2 regions of the Chitinimonas sp. BJYL2 genome follow, and region 2 is predicted to be linked to the other one. Evidence: predicted binding sites of a transcription regulator. Region 2 holds the regulator's gene; the other holds the start of a gene.
The links. Region 2 encodes NrdR, which represses ribonucleotide reductase genes. Its sites were predicted from a motif close to AAANACNATATATNGTNTTT; they were not measured.
Positions count from the first base shown of each region.

Region 1: a site for NrdR is predicted at 2,577-2,596, ahead of O9X62_RS11510 (ribonucleoside-diphosphate reductase subunit alpha). Genes of this name have one in related genera too.

Region 1 is NZ_JANZKW010000003.1:349,322-355,371, forward strand. Features, by position in the region: gene O9X62_RS11500 (methyl-accepting chemotaxis protein) at 1-1,349, opposite strand, end outside; gene O9X62_RS11505 (ABC transporter substrate-binding protein) at 1,404-2,162, opposite strand; gene O9X62_RS11510 (ribonucleoside-diphosphate reductase subunit alpha) at 2,805-5,726, shown strand.
Region 2 is NZ_JANZKW010000002.1:306,286-312,335, reverse strand. Features, by position in the region: gene O9X62_RS07005 (acetyl-CoA hydrolase/transferase C-terminal domain-containing protein) at 1-459, shown strand, start outside; gene O9X62_RS07000 (aminopeptidase) at 496-1,569, shown strand; gene nrdR (transcriptional regulator NrdR) at 1,626-2,081, shown strand; gene ribD (bifunctional diaminohydroxyphosphoribosylaminopyrimidine deaminase/5-amino-6-(5-phosphoribosylamino)uracil reductase RibD) at 2,114-3,190, shown strand; gene O9X62_RS06985 (class I SAM-dependent methyltransferase) at 3,194-3,946, shown strand; gene O9X62_RS06980 (riboflavin synthase) at 3,976-4,596, shown strand; gene O9X62_RS06975 (hypothetical protein) at 4,667-5,002, opposite strand; gene mltB (lytic murein transglycosylase B) at 5,035-6,050, opposite strand, start outside.

The sequences.
Region 1 (6,050 bases), on a different contig from region 2:
GATACCCGACCAACCGATTCGGCGCTATCTGCCGACAGGGCGCCGGCCTGTTCCACCGTGTGGGCGGCAGCGCGCGTGTTGTCGGCAATATGGGCCACGCTCACGGTGATCTGCTCAATGGTGGCTGCGGTGGCCTCGGCAAGCGAGGCGCTATCGCGAGAGCCCTCAGACAGGTGATCGGTCATCTGCCCCAGTTGCTCCACGCTGCTGTTGAGGTGATGGGTCTGATCCCGTACGCGCAGGAACATGCTGCGCAGCTGCTCCATGAACTGGTTGAAGCTCTTGGCGATTTCACCGATCTCGTCGCCGCTGCTGGCATTGAGCCGCACGGTCAGGTCGCCTTGGCCCGATGTGAGTGAGCGCATGGCATCGCGCAGCTTGCCGAGCGGCTGAGTAATGGTGGTGGTGACATAAAAGATCAGCGCCAGCGAGACCAGCAGGATGACCAGATCAATCACCACCATCCATTGCATGGTGCGGGTCACCGGGCCATAGACCTCAGCCTCGGCGATCTCTACCACCACAAACCAGCCCGCCGTGGGCAGATGGCTGGAAACGACCACCATGGGTCCGTTCGGACTGCGGTAATGGCCCAGGTTGAAGTTGCCTTTGTTGAGCAGGGTGGGTGCCACCTCGGTCATGCCCGGCAGGCTGGCCAGATCGACCTTGTTATCCACCTTTACCAGCGCCGGGTCGCGGTGAATCTGGATCTTGCCGGCCTCATCCACCACGAATACCTGACCGCTCTTGCCGATGGCCATCTGGCGCACACGGTCGGCCATGGCGGTCACGTCGATTCCGAGGCTGGCGACGGCACGCTGGCCTTTATCGTCTTTGGCCAGGGTGTTGATGAACATCATCACATTGGGTTTGCCGGGCTCGGCACCCAGGTTGAATCCATGGGACTGGCCGCTGGCCAGAAAAGCCTTGAACCAGCCGTCCGCACCATCCGGATCAACTTGCCGTGCCACGCCTTTTTCATCGTTGTAATAGTTGCGGGTGGTTTCGGAGGTCCACGACACCATGGCCGCGCCGGATTGTTCCTTCAGCCGTTTGGCATAGCGCTGCCAGAGCGGCACCCCCTCGGCCGGTTCGCCCGCGGCCATCCAGTCCAGTACGAAGGTATTGGCAGCCAGCTGCTGTGCCTGGCTCAGCGGTACCGACACCGATTTGTCCAGCTCGTTGCGTATGGCCTCGACCGTACGCACCAGCTCGTATTGCTCCAGCCGCTCGGTCAGGGCGGTCTTGAAGAGCCGGGCGGACACAAGGCCCACCGTCAGCAGGGAGGCGAGCAGGATCAGCGCAACGCTGACCAGGATCTTTTTCTGGACCGACCAGTTACTGAACATGCTTGCTCCTTATTGTTGTCTTGGCCAGTGATGCTGGCATGGCAACAGCCGGGATCACCGTGCTGACGCATGCCGATTGGCCAGTATCTCGCGCCATTCGGGGTCTTCTGCCAGTTGCGCCAGTACACGGTCGGCATAAGCCATCAGCGCCGCCTGGCGAGGATGGGTGAACAGATGCCGTGCATAGCGTTGCCGGGGCTCGCTGGCGATATGCATCCAGCTACGCAGGTCTGGCAATGTCTTCTCAAGATAGGGCAAGGAACTTGCCATCACAAACGCCACGTCCACCCGCTCGTACTTGAGCTTGAGCAGGCTGGCGTGCTCGGTATTGGCGTCGTCGCGGATCACCTTGTTCTGCTGGATCAGGGCTTCCAGATCCACATAACGGTGCCCGGTAATGCCACCCACGCGCAGCCCGATCAGCGACTCGGGCTGCTTGTATTCAACGGGCTGCCGCTTGCGGGAAATCACCAGATCGGCGTCCTGCATCAGCGGGCGCGACCACAGATAGCGGCGCATTGGCGCATCGCCAAACCAGCGTGGGTTGGCCCAGGCCACCATGCCTGGCCAATCGGGATGGCTGAGGGTTTCATCAAGCCGCCGCCGCGGCAGCAGCGTGGCAACGAACTGATAGCGCCCCCCGGATCGGGCAGTCAGTGCCTGCGCCAGCTTGCTGGTGAGGTTATCCGGACTCGCAGGCGAATAAGGCGGATCCGCGTAGTACGTATAGAGCGGTATCTGTTCCGGCGGCGCAGCCTGCAACGACAGGCAGACAGCAGCCAGCACCCCGCCCAGAAGGCGACCCAAGGTCAAGCCGCGTATCCGGCGACATGGTGTGGGCAAGGTGTTCAGACGGGCTACTCCCTATCGGGTGGTTGGTGGTGCGGTCAGCGCCGGCTGGCGTGCTTGAGGACCAGGTGGTTCAGTATCGACCATTCACCGGGGGGCGGCCAATCGGAGCACGCGGCCAGCTCTCACGGTGTGTTGTGATCGGGACCACACTCTCCCCGCAACAGGCGTTTGCCGCCCATCGGAAAAGCGTCGCCCGACCTGCGTGCAACAAGGCGCCCAAGCCGGCACGCCCACACCCCGATGCCACGGGCGCAAGCCTGCGCAAGGCGGGCAAAACGGGCGGTGTTGCATTGTTGCCAGCACACATTTCATGACATCCGCAAGCCTTGCGGTGCATGAGGTCAATCACTAGAATTAGTGGTCAGAACAAAGGAAAAACACTAGATGTAGTGTTTCTCCACAGATTTTGCACAGAGTTATGCACACGTCGTCCGGGCCTGCCGGACCAGCGCTTTCGCCGTGTGCCGTCTGGGCCGGAGGGGGTCAGGGTGTATCAAAACACCGCGACTTATCCACCGCTCCCGACACCCGAATACCCACCCTTGCGATGCATTTTTTGCGCCGCAACCCAGACAAACAGATCAAGAAGGGGAAAGCCTGACCATGTACGCCACCACCGAATCCGCCAGCAGCACGCGTGCGCCCTACACCTCGGGCAGCGAGAGCGTGACTGCCGCCACCGGCCAGCAAGTGGCCGAGTACAAGATCATCCGCCGCAACGGTTCCGTGGGCCCGTTCGAGCCGATGAAGATCTCGGTGGCCGTGACCAAGGCCTTCCTCGCTGTGAATGGCGGTGCCGCTGCCCAGTCGGCCGCCGTGCGTGAAACCGTGCAGCGCATTACCGATGCCGTGGTCAGCGCGCTGATGCGCCGCAAGCCCGAAGGCGGCGCCCTGCATATCGAAGACGTGCAGGATCAGGTTGAACTCTCCTTGATGCGTTCGGGCGAGCACGATGTGGCCCGCGCCTACGTGCTGTACCGCGAAAAGCGCCATCAGGAACGTCTGGCCAAGGGCGAGGCCGAGCAGGCCCCCGTGGCCTCCGGCATCAATATCAACGACGAAGGCGTGAGCAAGCCGCTCGACGTTGCCAAGCTGCGCGCGCTGGTGCAATCGGCCTGCTCGGGTTACGAGAGCGTGACCGATGTCGAACACATCGTCGGCGAAACCCTCAAGAACCTGTACGACGGCGTGCCCGCTGAAGAAGTGCGCAAGTCCGCCATCCTCAGCGCCCGCCAGCTGATCGAGAAGGAACCCGCCTACTCGCGCGTGACCGCCCGCCTGCTGATGCACAGCCTGCGCCGCGAAGTTCTGGAAGAAGAAGTCACCCACGAAGAAATGGCGACGCGCTACGCCGAATACTTCCCCAAGTTCATCAAGCAAGGTATCGAAGCCGAGCTGCTGGACCCGGAACTGGCCCAGTTCGATCTGGCCCGCCTGGGCGCTGCCATGAAGTACGAGCGTGATTACCAGTTCGATTACCTCGGCCTTCAAACGCTGTTCGATCGCTACTTCCTGCATATCCACGGCCATCGCATCGAGCTGCCGCAAGCGTTCTTCATGCGCGTGGCCATGGGTCTGGCCCTGCGTGAAATCGACCGCGAAGCCCGCGCCATCGAGTTCTACAACGTGCTGTCGACCTTCGACTTCATGTCCTCGACCCCGACGCTGTTCAACTCGGGCACGCTGCGCTCGCAACTGTCGTCCTGCTACCTGACCACGATTGCCGATGATCTCGACGGCATCTACGAAGGCCTCAAGGAAAACGCGCTGCTGAGCAAGTTTGCCGGCGGCTTGGGTAACGACTGGACGCCCGTGCGTGCACTGGGCAGCCACATCAAGGGCACCAACGGCAAATCGCAGGGCGTGGTGCCGTTCCTCAAGGTCGTCAACGACACCGCCGTGGCCGTGAACCAGGGTGGCAAGCGCAAGGGCGCGGTCTGTGCCTACCTGGAAACCTGGCACGCCGACATCGAAGAATTCCTCGAACTGCGCAAGAACACCGGCGATGACCGCCGCCGCACCCACGACATGAACACCGCGAACTGGATTCCCGATCTGTTCATGAAGCGCGTGATGGAAGGCGGTGAGTGGTCGCTGCTGTCGCCCAGCGAGGCGCCCGATCTGCACGACCTGTACGGCAAGGATTTCGAAAAAGCCTATCTGGCCTATGAAGCCAAGGGTGAACGCGGCGAGCTGCGTGTGTTCAAGCGCATCAAGGCGCTGGACCTGTGGCGCAAGATGCTGACCATGCTGTTCGAAACCGGCCACCCCTGGTTCACCTTCAAGGACCCGTGCAACCTGCGTAGCCCGCAGCAGCACGTGGGCGTGGTGCACAGCTCCAACCTGTGTACCGAAATCACGCTGAACACCAACGACAGCGAAATCGCCGTGTGTAACCTGGGTTCCGTGAACCTGGTCAACCACATGGTGCAAGGTGCCGATGGCAACTACACGCTCGATGGCGAGAAGGTGAAGCGCACGGTCAAGACCGCCATGCGCATGCTCGACAACGTGATCGACATCAACTACTACCCGGTCAAGAAGGCGCGCAACTCCAACCTCAAGCACCGTCCGGTGGGCCTGGGCATCATGGGCTTCCAGGATTGCCTGCACCTGCTGCGCACCCCGTATGCATCGGAAGGTGCCGTGCAGTTTGCCGACGAGTCGATGGAAGTCGTGGCCTACCACGCCTACTACGCCAGCACCGAGCTGGCCCAGGAACGTGGCCGCTACCCCAGCTACGCAGGCAGCCTGTGGAGCAAGGGCATCCTGCCGCAAGACAGCATCGATCTCTTGGGCGAAGCCCGTGGCGGTTATCTGGAAGTGGACCGTAGCGCGAAGCTGGACTGGACCGAGCTGCGTAGCCGCATTGCCAGCTACGGCATGCGTAACAGCAACTGCCTGGCCATTGCCCCGACGGCGACCATTGCGAACATCGTGGGTGTGTCGGCTTCGATCGAGCCGAACTACCAGAACATCTTCGTGAAATCGAACCTGTCGGGCGAGTTCACCGTCATCAACGAGCACCTGGTCCACGATCTGAAAGAACGTGGTCTGTGGGACGACGTGATGATCGGCGACATCAAGTACTTCGACGGTTCGCTGACCCGCATCGACCGCGTGCCGGCCGACCTGAAGGCGCTGTACGCCACGGCCTTTGAAGTGGAAGCCCAGTGGCTGGTCGAATGTGCGTCGCGTCGTCAGAAGTGGATCGATCAGGCACAGAGCCTGAACATCTACATGGCCGGTGCCTCGGGCAAGAAGATGGACGATCTGTACAAGCTCGCTTGGGTACGTGGCCTCAAGACCACTTACTACCTGCGCACGCTGTCGGCATCGAGCGCCGAGAAGTCGACGGGCCGTGGTGGTGAGCTGAATGCAGTGCCTGTGGCCGGCGGTGTGTCGCAAGCTGCGGCAGTGGCGGCACCGGTGGCGGCTGTGCCGGTGATGCCGGAGCCCGAAGGTGCGGTGTGCACGATGCGTCCGGGTGATCCTGGCTTTGAAGAGTGTGAGGCTTGCCAGTAAGACAGGCCCGTAGGGTGGGTTCGGCCATGGGCTGTAACCCACCTTGCTGCACATAAGCGTTAGCGGCGTTGCCGCGTATGTTTTAGAGCGGGAGTGCGTCCCGCAGCCGCCTCACTTTCTTTGCTTCGCCAAAGAAAGTAAGCAAAGAAAGACGACCCGACGAAACCGCCCCGCTTTGCGGGGTGCCCTGCGCTCCTCGAAGCGCGCGGCCGGGGCAAAACTCGCCAGCCAAGGCTGGCTCAGACACTTGCCCCGGACTACCCCGCGCGCTTCTGCGGTGCTCGGCGGTTCCGACGGGAGTCTGGGCGCCCGCACCAAGATTTA
Region 2 (6,050 bases):
ATCGTGGTCACCGAGTACGGCGTAGCCGAGTTGCGCGGGCAGTCGGATGCCGAAGTGGTCAAGCGCCTGATCCAGATTGCCGACAGCCGCTTCCAGCACCAACTTGTAGAGATCGCCAAGGATAAAGGCAAGCTGGAAGCGGACTGGGAGGTGCCTGAAGCCTGGCGCCACAATCTGCCTGAGGCCCTGGAGGCGCGGCTACTGCCTTGGCAGGAGGCGGGACTCTTACCGGATTTCCCGTTCGGTACCGATTTCACCAGCGACGAGCTGGCGATGATCCGGGTACTGCAAAAGCTCAAGCGCGCTAGTGGTCATCCCGTGGAGCTGGTGCTCGCAGCCATGCGTGGTTTGTTTGACGACAAGCCGGTGCCGCCGCAATGGCTGGCGCGTCTGGGTCTGGACGAAGCCGGCGGACTCAAGCAGGCGCTGATGCGGCGCTTGTTCGTGGGTAACCTGTAGTGCAGCAGCCGGAGCGATATCCCCTACACTGAGGCCATGCTGATCGTCCGGACTCTGCTGTTACTGAGTAGCCTGCTGCTGATATCGGGGTGCGCCAATCTGGGCTACCTTGCCCAGGCGGCACGCGGTCAGGCCGAGGTCTTGGACCGGGCTCGGCCGATTGACGACTGGCTGGCCGACCCGGACTTGCCCGCAGAAACAGTGCGCAAGCTCCGGCTCGTCCAGCAGCTGCGCCGTTTCGCCGTGACTGAACTGGATCTTCCCGATAACGCCAGTTACACGCGCTACGCTGATTTGCAGCGTCCCTTCGTGCTGTGGAATGTGGTGAGCACTCCTGAGCTGTCCTTGGTGCCTGTCCAGAGCTGCTTTCCGGTGGCTGGTTGCCTGACTTATCGCGGGTATTACGACGAGGCGGAGGCCCGGCGTTATGCACAGCAGCGTGAGCAAGCCGGTGAAGATGTGTATCTGTATGGGATTCCGGCCTATTCCACCTTGGGCTGGTTTGCCGATCCCTTGCTCAACACCACCTTGCGTCTGGATGACCTGGCCATTGCCCGGCTGATCTTTCATGAACTGGCCCACCAGCGCGTGTATGTGCGTGACGACACGGCCTTCAATGAAGCTTATGCCACCGCGGTGGAGCAGGAGGGGCTTGCTCGCTGGCTGACTCAGCACGGCAATGCCTCGCAGCGCTTGGCGGCGGAACAATCCGAGCAGCGCCGCCAACAGGTTCTGGCACTCATGAATCGGGGACGAGCGCGTTTGTCCGCCTTGTATGCCAGTGCCAGCGACGATGAAACAAAGCGCCAGGGCAAACAGCGGATTCAATCGGAAGTGGCGGTGGACTATGCCGCACTCAAACAGTCCTCCGGTAGCGTGCTGGGCTATGACAGCTGGTTCCGGCCAGCCCCCAACAATGCGCATTTCGCATCCATCAGCACCTATCACGCGCTGGTGCCGGCCTTGCGGGCACTGTTCCGATCCCACGGCAGCGACTTCCCGGCCTTTCATGCTGCGGTCAAACTGCTGGCGCAGCAGCCGGCGCCCGAGCGGCAAGCCAGTCTGGCGATGCTTGTCAGCCAGCCGGCAAGTGACGACTCCCACAGGTAGAATGCCGCCTGTGCCTGCCCGAACGCACCTTGCGTCGGGTTACCAGGAGTTCTGCCATGAAATGCCCGTTCTGCGGCTCGCCCGAAACACAGGTTGTCGACACCCGCCTATCTGAAGAAGGTGACAGCATCCGTCGCCGCCGCAAATGCGCCGATTGCGACAAGCGCTTCACCACGTTTGAAACCGCCGAAGTTCGTCCCCCACAGGTCGTCAAAACCAACGGAACCCGTGCCGATTACGACACCAACAAGGTGCGCATCAGCTTCCAGCGCGCCTTGCACAAGCGGCCCGTCCCGACCCATCTGGTTGACGAAGCCATTGCCCATATCGACCGCAAGATTCTTGCGCTGGGTGAGCGCGAGATCGATTCGCGGCGTATCGGCGAAATGGTGATGACCGAGCTGGCCAAGCTCGACAAGGTGGCCTACATCCGTTTTGCCTCGGTGTACCGCAGCTTTCAGGATGTGGACGATTTCCGTGATGTGATCCGCGAAGTGAGCAAGAAGCAGTGACGACGACCTTCAGCGCCGCCGATCATTCATTTATGGCCGAGGCCCTGCGCATGGGCGAGTCGGGCCGATGCATCACCACGCCCAATCCTTGCGTGGGCAGTGTGATTGTCCGCGATGGCCGCATCATCGGCCGTGGTCACAGTCAGCAAGCGGGCGGCGCGCATGCTGAGGTCATGGCCATGCGCGAGGCCTTGGCGGCGGGTGAGTCGCTGGCGGGTGCCACTGCCTATGTCACGCTCGAACCCTGTTCCCACCACGGCCGCACGCCGCCGTGTGCCGAAGGGCTGATCAAAGCCGGCATTGGCCGTGTTGTCGTGGCGCTGGAAGACCCATACCACGAAGTCGCCGGCCGTGGCCTCGCCATGCTGCGCGCGGCCGGAATCACGGTCGAAGAGGGCCTGATGGCCGCCGAAGCGCGCGAATCGATGAAGGGCTTTCTCAGCCGGATCGAGCGTAGTCGGCCGTGGCTACGACTCAAGATTGCGGCAAGCCTGGATGGCAAGACCGCCCTCGCCAACGGCGAAAGCCAGTGGATCACCGGTCCCGAGGCCCGCGCCGATGTGCAGCGCCTGCGCGCCCGGTCGTGCGTCATGCTCACCGGCAGCGGCACGGTGCTCAAGGACGACCCGTTACTCACGGTGCGCGATCTTGACATTGGCCGCCAGCCGCTGCGCGTGGTGCTCGATAGCCGCGCCCAATTATCGACTCATGCCAAGCTCCTGCACGCACCGGGCAAGACGCTGGTCATTGTGGCCGATGCACCTGCCACGCATGTTCAAGCCTTGCAGGCTGTAGGTGCCGATGTCGTGGCACTGCCAGATCAGCACGGTCGCGTTGACCTGGCCGCCACGCTTGTTTTGCTGGGTCAGCGTGGCTGCAATGAAATCACCGTGGAATCGGGCGCGCGGCTCAATGGCGCATGGCTGCAAAGCGGTCTGGTGGACGAAGTCATTCTGTATCAGGCACCGGTGCTGCTCGGTGGCATGGCTGCCGGCATGGCGGATTTTTCGCTGCAGTCGTTGGCTGACAAGCTGGCACCACGCGTTGCCGATGTGCGCAAGATCGGAGCTGACATGCGTTACACGCTCCGTTTTGATGGCAAGGATTAGCCCATGAGCTTCAAGGATCATTTCTCCCGGCAGGCCAACGACTACGCGCGCTACCGCCCCAACTACCCCGAAGCCCTGTTTGACTGGCTGGCCCAGGTTGCCCCCAGCCGGGTGCTAGCGCTGGATGTGGCCACCGGCAACGGTCAGGCTGCCGTGGCGCTCGCGCAGCGTTTTGAGCGGGTGATTGCCACCGAGCCATCGGCTACGCAGATTGCCAATGCTGAACAGCGCGCCAATATCGACTACCGCCAGGAACCTGCCGAGGCGATGAGCGCCTTGGACGCGAGCGTGGATGTGCTCACGGTGGCGCAAGCGCTGCACTGGTTTGATCTGCCAGACTTCATGCTGGAATCCACGCGCGTACTCAAACCCGGTGGTGTGCTGGCCGTGTGGTGCTACGAGGTGTTCAGTTGCGAGCCAGAGGTCGATGCGCTCGTCAGCCACTTCTATCATCAGGTCATTGGCCCGTACTGGCCGCCAGAGCGCCGCTGGATCGAGCAGGGTTATGCGGGTCTGGAACTGCCCTATGCCGATATCGCCACGCCCTCACTGGATATGTCGCTGCAATGGGATCTGGACGCGCTTGTGGGTTATCTGGGTACGTGGTCGGCCACACAGCGCTACCGTCAGTCCAAGGGCGTTGACCCCTTGCCGGCGCTGGCACAGCAGCTTGCCGCAGTATGGGGCGACCCTGCTGTCGCAAAAACCGTCAGTTGGCCGCTAAAACTGCGCGCCTGTCGCAAACCCGTTCCATAATTCGCCCATGTCCGCCTGAAAGAATCCGTATGTTTACCGGCATCATTGAAGCTACCGGCAAAATCGCCAATATGACCCCGCTCGATGGCGAGGGTTTGCGTGTCATGGTGGTCAGTGATCATCTCGATATGGGTGATGTGAAGATCGGTGACAGCATCGCGGTCAACGGTGCCTGCATGACCGTCGTGGCCAAGACCGCTCACAGTTTCAAGTTCGATGTGTCGGCGGAATCGCTACGCTGCACGGTGGGCCTGGATGATCCCGGCCGCGAGGTGAATCTCGAAAAGGCCATGTGCCTGGGTGACCGTATTGGCGGACATCTGGTCTCTGGCCATGTTGACGGCCTTGGCCGGGTGGTGCGTTTTGAACAGCTGGGCGAGAGCTGGCAGTTGATGGTGCAGTGTCCCAAGGAGCTGGGCCGCTTTATTGCCATCAAGGGTTCGGTGGTGATCAACGGGGTATCACTGACGACAAATGAGGTGACGGACCGCGGTGCGAATACGGTGTTCTCTGTCAATCTGATCCCGCATACCGTGGCGGTGACGGCGCTCAAGCACCTGAAATCGGGCGATAAGGTGAATCTGGAAATCGACTTGATCGCCCGTTATCTTGAACGCATGTTGCCCGAGTTCAAAGCCAAGGCGGGTTGAAGGCTCAGCGGTTTGACGGGTGTTTAAAAAAGCTGCCTACGGGCAGCTTTTTTCTTGCAGCGCGGGCGTTTCATGCCTGCTTTTCGGCTTTGCCGCCGGGTCTGCCGACGAGGGTGTAAACCAGCAAGGCCAGTGATCCTGGCAGGATTGGAATGACGTTTTTGAACATCACGCCCAATAGCTGCAAAAAGCCCATCAGTGCGGAATCATGGTCGAGCATTTTCCTGTAGATATACAGGTCATTGCCGTATACGAGGGTGCCAAGAAGCGTTAGCCCGGCATAGGCAAAGAGCGCATACGCGGTACCCCTGGATTTGCCCATGAAATATCGCGCATCGCGTAGCAGCATGCCGAACACACCCAGCAGGATCAGTATCGATAGCAGTGCGATGAAGTGGTTGATCATGGTGTTGGCCTCCCTGTCACCCGCGCGTGGACTCAGCGTCGCGATTTCCGTTTGTGCTTGCCGCGCTGCTTGCTTATCTGCTTGCGCGCTTTCTTTGTGGCCTTGGGTGGGGCGGGCACCAGCTCCGGGTTCAACCACGCGGCCTTGATCTTCAGTGCCAGCTCATGGGTGGCCATGGCGTAAAGAGTGCTGCGGTTGTATCGCGTGATCACATAGAAATTATTGAAGCCCAGCCAGTAGCGCATCTCGCCGGGAGCGTGTTCCAAGGGTGCCAGTACGGCGAGTGGATCACCGTTGATGGGCGCAAGTGGGGTGACGCCAAACTGAGTCAGTTCGCTGATTTTGTAGTGAAGGTTGAATTTGTCTGCGACCAGTGTCTGGTAGGCCTCGCCCTCAATCTGGGCCTCGGCCACCAAGGGCTCTCCTTGGCGCCAGCCGTGGCGGACAAAATAGTTGGCCACGCTGGCGAGAATATCGCCCGTGTTATGCCAGAGGTCGTGACGACCATCACCATCCCAGTCAGCTGCAAAGTTGTGGAAGCTGGAGGGCATGAATTGCGGTGCACCCATAGCACCCGCGTAGCTGCCTTTGAAGACAAAGGGATCGAGCTTTTCGTCACGCGCCAGCAACAGGAATTCGCGTAGTTCATTGCGGAAGAAGTCGGCTCGACGCGGGTAGTCAAAGGCGATACTGCCGAGCGCATCCATGACACGGAAGCTGCCGGTATTGCGCCCCCAGAGGGTTTCTACCCCGAGGATGGCAACCAGGTATTCGGGCTCAACGCCATAGCGCCGGGAGACGGCATCAATCAGCGAGGCGTGCTCGTGCCAGTAAGCCACGCCCAGACGGATACGGGTGTCGTTGACGAAGTCCGTCCGGAATGCGTGGTAGGGGCGACTGGTGGAGGGGCGGTCGAGAATGCCGACTATATGTGGCTTGGCAACGATCTGGCCGAACTGTGCTTTCAGTGCATCACGATCAAAGCCATGCTCGCGCACCATGTCTTCAATGAAGGCACTGACATCCGGACGCTCGTTGAAAGCAAGGG